Regions from separate parts of the Streptomyces vilmorinianum genome, predicted to be linked through region 1. Evidence: riboswitches for the same ligand, from Rfam matches in the RefSeq annotation. Region 1 holds a riboswitch; the other holds the start of a gene.

Region 1 (3,395 bases):
CCGCTTCCTGCCGCACGTCATCCTCTGAAGCCGGTCCGGGGCGGTGCGGGTCCGGGGCGCCCGAGAAGGGCACCCCGGACCCCTGCCACCGGTCCCGGTCCCGGTCCAGGTCTCAGTCCGAGAGCACCGACCGCAGCTGCTCCAGACCCCAGTCCAGGTCCTCCTTGCTGATCACCAGCGGAGGAGCGATCCGGATCGTCGAACCGTGCGTGTCCTTCACCAGCACACCCCGGTCCATCAGCTTCTCCGAGATCTCCCGGCCCGTGCCCCGGGACGGCGCGATGTCCACACCGGCCCACAGGCCGCGCCCGCGCACCGCCTCGACCGCGCCCCCGCCCACGAGCAGCCCCAGCTCGGCGTGGAGATGCTCGCCCAGCTCGGTCGCCCGCTGCTGGTACTCCCCGGTGCGCAGCATCGCGATCACCTCCAGGGCCACCGCGCACGCCAGCGGATTCCCGCCGAACGTCGACCCGTGCTCACCCGGCCGGAACACCCCGAGCACATCGCGGTCCGCCACCACCGCCGACACCGGGATCACGCCGCCGCCCAGCGCCTTGCCCAGGATGTACACGTCCGGGACCACGCCCTCGTGCTCGCACGCGAAGGTCCGCCCGGTCCGGCCGAGGCCCGACTGGATCTCGTCCGCCATGAACAGCACGTTCCGCTCGCGGGTCAACTCCCGCACCCCGCGCAGATACCCGGCCGGCGGCACCAGAACGCCCGCCTCGCCCTGGATCGGCTCCAGGAGCACCGCCACCGTGTGGGCCGTGACCGCGGCCTCCATCGCCGTCAGATCGCCGTACGGGACGATCTCGAAGCCCGGCGTGTACGGGCCGTAGTGGTCGCGGGCCTCGTGGTCCGTGGAGAAACTGACGATCGTCGTCGTCCGGCCGTGGAAGTTGTTCGCCGCGACCACGATCTTCGCGTGCCCGTCCGGCACGCCCTTGACCTCGTACCCCCACTTCCGGGCGGTCTTCACGGCCGTCTCGACCGCCTCCGCGCCCGTGTTCATCGGCAGGACCATGTCCTTGCCGCACAGCTCCGCGAGGCGCGTGCAGAACTCCGCGAACCGGTCGTGGTGGAACGCCCTCGACGTGAGCGTCACCCGCTCCAGCTGCGCCCGCGCGGCCTCGATCAGCCGCCGGTTGCCGTGCCCGAAGTTGAGTGCCGAGTATCCGGCGAGCATGTCGAGATAGCGGCGCCCCTCGACATCGGTCATCCATGCCCCGTCCGCCGAGGCGACGACGACGGGCAGGGGGTGGTAGTTGTGCGCGCTGTGCGCCTCCGCGGAAGCGATCGCGTCTTGCGTACTCGACACGGGATCTCCGTTCGTCCTGCGGCCCAGGGGGTGGGTGTGGCCCCTTTCTTATCGTCGCTCGGATGATGGACGAAGAAACCTGGGTGACGGCGCGCCCGCTAGGCTGGAAACACGCACGGCGACTGGCGTACGGGGAAGCGACCCCGGGGGAGCCGTGCGCGGCAGAACACGAGATGCCGCCCGCCTGGGCATCGCGGGAAAGAGACAGTTCCCGTGTGGATGCCGCCCCACGGGACCACCCCGTCCCGCGTGGTGCCGCCCCTCCACATCGAGCAGCACCCCCGGGATCCGCCGATACGCCCGGAGGAACGCCATGAACGCCACCCCCCATCCCGCACTCGCCGCCACGGACCCCGAACTCGCCGCGCTCGTCGGCGCCGAGGAGCGGCTGCAGGCCGAGACGCTGCGGCTGATCCCCAGCGAGAACTACGTCTCCCAGGCCGTGCTGGAAGCCTCCGGCACCGTCCTGCAGAACAAGTACAGCGAGGGCTACCCCGGCCGCCGCTACTACGAGGGCCAGCAGAACATCGACCAGATCGAGACCCTCGCCATCGAGCGCGCGAAGGGCCTCTTCGGCGTCGACCACGCCAACGTCCAGCCCTACTCCGGCTCCCCCGCCAACCTCGCGATCTACCTCGCCTTCGCCGAACCCGGCGACACCGTCATGGGCATGGCCCTGCCGATGGGCGGCCACCTCACCCACGGCTGGGGTGTCTCCGCGACCGGCAAGTGGTTCCGGGGCGTGCAGTACGGCGTACGCAAGGACAACGGGCTCATCGACTTCGACCAGGTCCGCGAGCTCGCCCTCAAGGAGCGCCCGAAGGTGATCTTCTGCGGTGGCACCGCGCTGCCCCGCACGATCGACTTCGCCGCCTTCGGCGAGATCGCCCGCGAGTCCGGGGCCGTGCTCGTCGCCGACGTCGCCCACATCGCCGGCCTGATCGCGGGCGGCGCCCACCCTTCCCCGGTCCCGCACGTCGACGTCATCTCGACGACCACCCACAAGACCCTGCGCGGCCCGCGCGGCGCGATGCTGATGTCCCGTGAGGAGCACGCCAAGGCCCTCGACAAGGCCGTCTTCCCCGGCCTCCAGGGCGGCCCGCACAACCAGACCACCGCCGCCATCGCCGTCGCCCTGCGCGAGGCGGCCCAGCCCTCCTTCCGTGACTACGCCCAGGCGGTCGTCGCCAACGCCAAGGCCCTCGCCGAGGCGCTGCTCGCCCGCGGCTTCGACCTGGTCTCCGGCGGCACCGACAACCACCTGATCCTCATGGACCTCACCCCCAAGGAGGTCCCCGGCAAGGTCGCCGCGAAGGCCCTCGACCGGGCCGGGATCGTCGTCAACTACAACACCGTCCCCTACGACCCCCGGAAGCCCTTCGACCCCTCCGGCGTCCGCATCGGCACCCCCTCCCTCACCTCTCGCGGCCTCGGTACGGAACACATGGCCCAGGTCGCCGACTGGATCGACCGCGGTGTCGCCGCGGCGGGCGCGGGCGACGAGGACGCCCTCCTCACGATCCGCGCGGAGGTCGCGGACCTCATGGCGGCCTTCCCGGCCCCGGGCCTGCCCGTCTGATCCGCTGATCCGGTAACCCGCTGATCCGGTCGGCCGGGCCGCGTCAGCCGGCCGACTCCGCCGACTCCGCCGTCCTGCGGGCCTCCTCCCGGTCCGCCACACCCTCCAGCCGGAGCGTGAGCGCGCCCCCGTTCCTCGTCCAGAGGAGCGTGGGGCCCGCCGTGCGGACCGCGTGGGTCCACACCGAGCCGCTCGCGTCCGTCATCGGGAACGTCAGGAGATGCGGGGTCGCGAACCAGTAGCCCTGCTCGCCGTCCGGCAGGTCGACCCACTCCGGATGCGTCCGGACCTGCTTGGCGAAGCCGATGTCCAGCCGCGCCGGGAACTCGTCGAGCCGGATCGCCCGGCGGCCGTCGCCGTCGCCACCGCCACCGCCACCGCCGTCGCCACGCCAGCACAGGCTGATCACCGCCCGCCCCCGCTCGGCCGAACCCGTCACCGAGACCGCGTCCGGGGTGCCGAGCGCGCTCGGTATCAGCGGCTCGAACCCGGCCCTGC
Region 2 (3,395 bases), 2.6 Mb from region 1:
GGTAGGGCACGGCCGCGGCCGGAACGGACGTGGCGGGTACAGAAGTGGCGGGTGCGGACGTCGAGGGCGCCGACGGGGCCGTGCCGGAGGTGGTGGGCCGCGCCGTGATCCCGCCCTGCGGCGCGAGCTTCTCGCCTCCGGCCGGCGCGACCTCGACGCTCACTCCGGCCCGGCCGGGCTTCGCCCCCTCCCAGAGCCGGCCCCCGTCCCCATACAGGCTCGCGACCACGACGACCGCCACGAGGACGAGCAGCGGCACGAGGAAGTACCGGAGGGACGACGACAGTTCGCCGGAGAGCGGGGACATGATGCTCAGGGTCACCCGGGAACGCCCGATTCCCCTGGTTCGCAGGCGACTTGAAGCACGGCCCGTACAGAACTGTGACAAAGTCATGTCCTCCACGGGCCGTTCGCCGCCCCTGACTGTGCTAGAGACCGAGCTGGCGCTCCGCCCCCTCGACGGTCTGCGCGAGGAGTACGGCGATGGTCATCGGGCCGACTCCGCCGGGTACGGGGGTGATCAGGGACGCCCGTTCGGCGGCCGTCTCGAAGTCGACGTCGCCGATGTTGCCGGGGTTGTATCCGGCGTCGATCACGACCGCGCCCGGCTTGATGTCCTCGCCCTTGATGAAGCGGGGCCGGCCCACGGCCGCCACGAGGATGTCGGCCTCGCGGACGATGGACGAGAGCTCGGTGGTACGCGAGTGGCAGTACGTGACGGTGGCGTCGCGGCCGAGCAGCAGCAGACCGGCCGGCTTGCCGAGGATCGCGGAGCGGCCGACGACGACGGCCCGCTTGCCGCTCAGCTGGACGTCGTACGCGTCGAGCAGGCGCATGATGCCGCCGGGCGTGCAGGAGACGAAGCCGGGCAGGCCGAAGCCCATGGCCGCGAAGGAGGCCATGGTGACGCCGTCCACGTCCTTCTCCGGGGCGATCGCCTCGAAGGCGGCGCGCTCGTCGATGTGCGGTCCGACGGGGTGCTGCAGCAGGATGCCGTGGACCTCGGGGTCCTGGGAGAGCGCGGTGATCGCGGCGACGAGTTCCTCGGTCGTGGTGCTCGCGGGCAGCTCGACGTGCCTGGAGCGGATTCCGGCCTTCGCGCAGCGGTTCTGCTTCATCTTCACGTACGTGACGGAGGCCGGGTCCTCGCCGACGAGCACGGTGGCGAGACAGGGCGTGACGCCGGTGCGGCGGGTGATCTCGGCGGCACGGGCGGCGGTCTCCTCGACCGTGCGGCGGGCGAGCGCGGTGCCGTCCATGAGGGAGGCGGTGCTGGTGGACATGGGCCACTCCTGGGCGTCGTCGATGACAGGGTGATCGCCCAGGCGCACGGCAGCGACGGTCCCGCGCGCGTGCGCGGAGTCCGCCGGGCCGCTCCCCGGTGGTGATCCACCTCAAGCGCCAGTCACGGCCCGGGCCCCACTCTACGTGAGCACCTGGGGGCGGTGTCCGGACAGGGTGCATATGCCGCGGTGTCCGGACGCTTGTCGGCGGCTCCCACGCGCACCACGATGACCCCGAACGGGACGGACGACCTCGTCGGGGAGGCCGAGTTGAGCGACGGTTGGGCGGAAGCGGAACCGGATCCCCGGGCACTGCGCCGGGCGCACGAGGCGTTCACCAGCGGCGGACAGGTGCACCTTCCCCCGGTGCGGCCGCTGGTCGCCGACTCGTGGCGGCGCTCGGCGCGGGCCCGGGTCAGCCCGGACGGAGCGGCCTGTGTGGAGCTCGCCGACGAGGAGCTCGCCGGGCACCGTGAGGAGCATCCTCTGTCGGCCGCGATGCCGGTGATCCGGGAGCTGATGGGCGCGTACGCGACGGACGGCGAGCACCTTCTCGCGGTCTGCGACGCGGCGGGGCGGATGCTGTGGGTGGAGGGCCATCCGGGGACTCTGCGGCGGGCGCGGGCGATGAACTTCGTCGCCGGCGCCCGGTGGTCGGAGTCGGTGGCCGGGACCAACGCGCCCGGGACCGCGATCGCCGTGGACCGTCCGGTGCAGGTCTTCAGCGCCGAGCACTTCCAGCGGCCGGTGCAGGCGTGGACCTGTGCCGCCGCTCCCGTACACGATCCGCACAGCGGGCGGCTGCTCGGCGCGGTCGACATCACGGGTGGGGACCGCCTGGCCCATCCGCACAGTCTGGCGTTCGTGCAGGCGGTGGCGCGGGCGGCCGAGTCGCAGCTGGCCCTGCTCGCGCCCGCGCCGGCCGCGGACCGGGTACGGCTGGCGGCGCTGGGCCGCGACGAGGCGCTGCTGACCGTGGCCGGGCGCGGCGTGCGGCTGAGCCGGCGGCACAGCGAGATCCTGGTCGTCCTCGCCCATCGCCCCGAGGGGGTGAGCGGCGACGAACTCCTGACGCTCCTGTACGAGGACGAGTCGGTCACCCCGGTGACGCTGCGGGCCGAGCTGTCCCGGCTGCGCGGGCTGCTGGGTGCGGAGCTGCTGCGCTCGCGCCCGTACCGACTCGCCGCGGCGGTGGACGCGGACTTCGCGGCGGTGGACCGGCGGCTCGGTTCGGGCGCGCTGTCGGCGGCCATGGGCGCGTACGCGGGTCCGTTGCTGCCCGGCTCCCGCGCGCCGGGGGTCGTACGGCTGCGGGAGCGGCTCGCGGACCGGCTGCGGGCGGCGCTGGTGGACCGGGGCGATCCGGCGCTCCTCGCGGACTGGACGTACAGCGCGTGGGGCGAGGACGACGTGGAGATGTGGCGGGCGCTGTCGGAGGTGGTGCCGGCTTCCGGGCTGGCCCCCGTGCTGGCCCGGTTGCAGGCCCTGGACGCGGAACTGTCGGCGGGCGCAACGGGGTTGCAACGTCCCGCTTCCCACACTCGGCGGTGAGCGCCGGCCAGGGACGGTCGGCGCGGTCCGAGGGAGGCCATCTTCATGACCCGTTACGCCGCACCCGGTACCGAGGGCGCACTGATGTCGTACCAGGCCCGCTACGACCACTGGATCGGCGGTGAGTACGTCGCCCCGGCCCGGGGCGGGTACTTCGAGAACCCGAGCCCCATCGACGGCCGTCCCTTCACCGAGGTGGCCCGCGGCACCGCGGAGGACGTGGAGCGGGCTCTCGACGCGGCGCATGCCGCCGCCCCCGCCTGGGGCCGTACGGCGCCCGCCGAGCGCGCCGGGGTGCTGCTCCGGATCGCGGCCCGGATGGAGGAGCATCTGGAGGAGCTGGCGGTCGCGGAGAGCTGGGAGAACGGCAAGCCGGTCCGCGAGACCCTGGCCGCCGACATCCCGCTCGCCATCGACCACTTCCGCTACTTCGCGGGGGCGCTGCGCGGCCAGGAGGGCGCGCTGAGCGAGATCGACGACGACACCGTGGCGTACCACTTCCACGAGCCGCTGGGCGTGGTCGCACAGATCATCCCGTGGAACTTCCCGATCCTGATGGCG

What was found. A riboswitch is a leader RNA that binds a small molecule or an ion and turns the genes downstream of it on or off. The one in region 1 is predicted to bind ZMP and ZTP.
Region 2: another riboswitch for ZMP and ZTP. It lies ahead of FDM97_RS19105 (bifunctional 5,10-methylenetetrahydrofolate dehydrogenase/5,10-methenyltetrahydrofolate cyclohydrolase); the one in region 1 lies ahead of FDM97_RS31055 (serine hydroxymethyltransferase).

What each region holds. Positions count from the first base shown of each region.
Region 1 covers NZ_CP040244.1:6,705,876-6,709,270, reverse strand. The annotation lists gene FDM97_RS31065 (glutathionylspermidine synthase family protein) at 1-28, shown strand, start outside; gene rocD (ornithine--oxo-acid transaminase) at 113-1,318, opposite strand; ZMP/ZTP riboswitch at 1,427-1,515, shown strand; gene FDM97_RS31055 (serine hydroxymethyltransferase) at 1,632-2,897, shown strand; gene FDM97_RS31050 (hypothetical protein) at 2,941-3,395, opposite strand, start outside.
Region 2 covers NZ_CP040244.1:4,059,501-4,062,895, forward strand. The annotation lists gene FDM97_RS19100 (hypothetical protein) at 1-307, opposite strand, end outside; gene FDM97_RS19105 (bifunctional 5,10-methylenetetrahydrofolate dehydrogenase/5,10-methenyltetrahydrofolate cyclohydrolase) at 429-1,283, opposite strand; ZMP/ZTP riboswitch at 1,313-1,419, opposite strand; gene FDM97_RS19110 (GAF domain-containing protein) at 1,512-2,834, shown strand; gene exaC (acetaldehyde dehydrogenase ExaC) at 2,880-3,395, shown strand, end outside.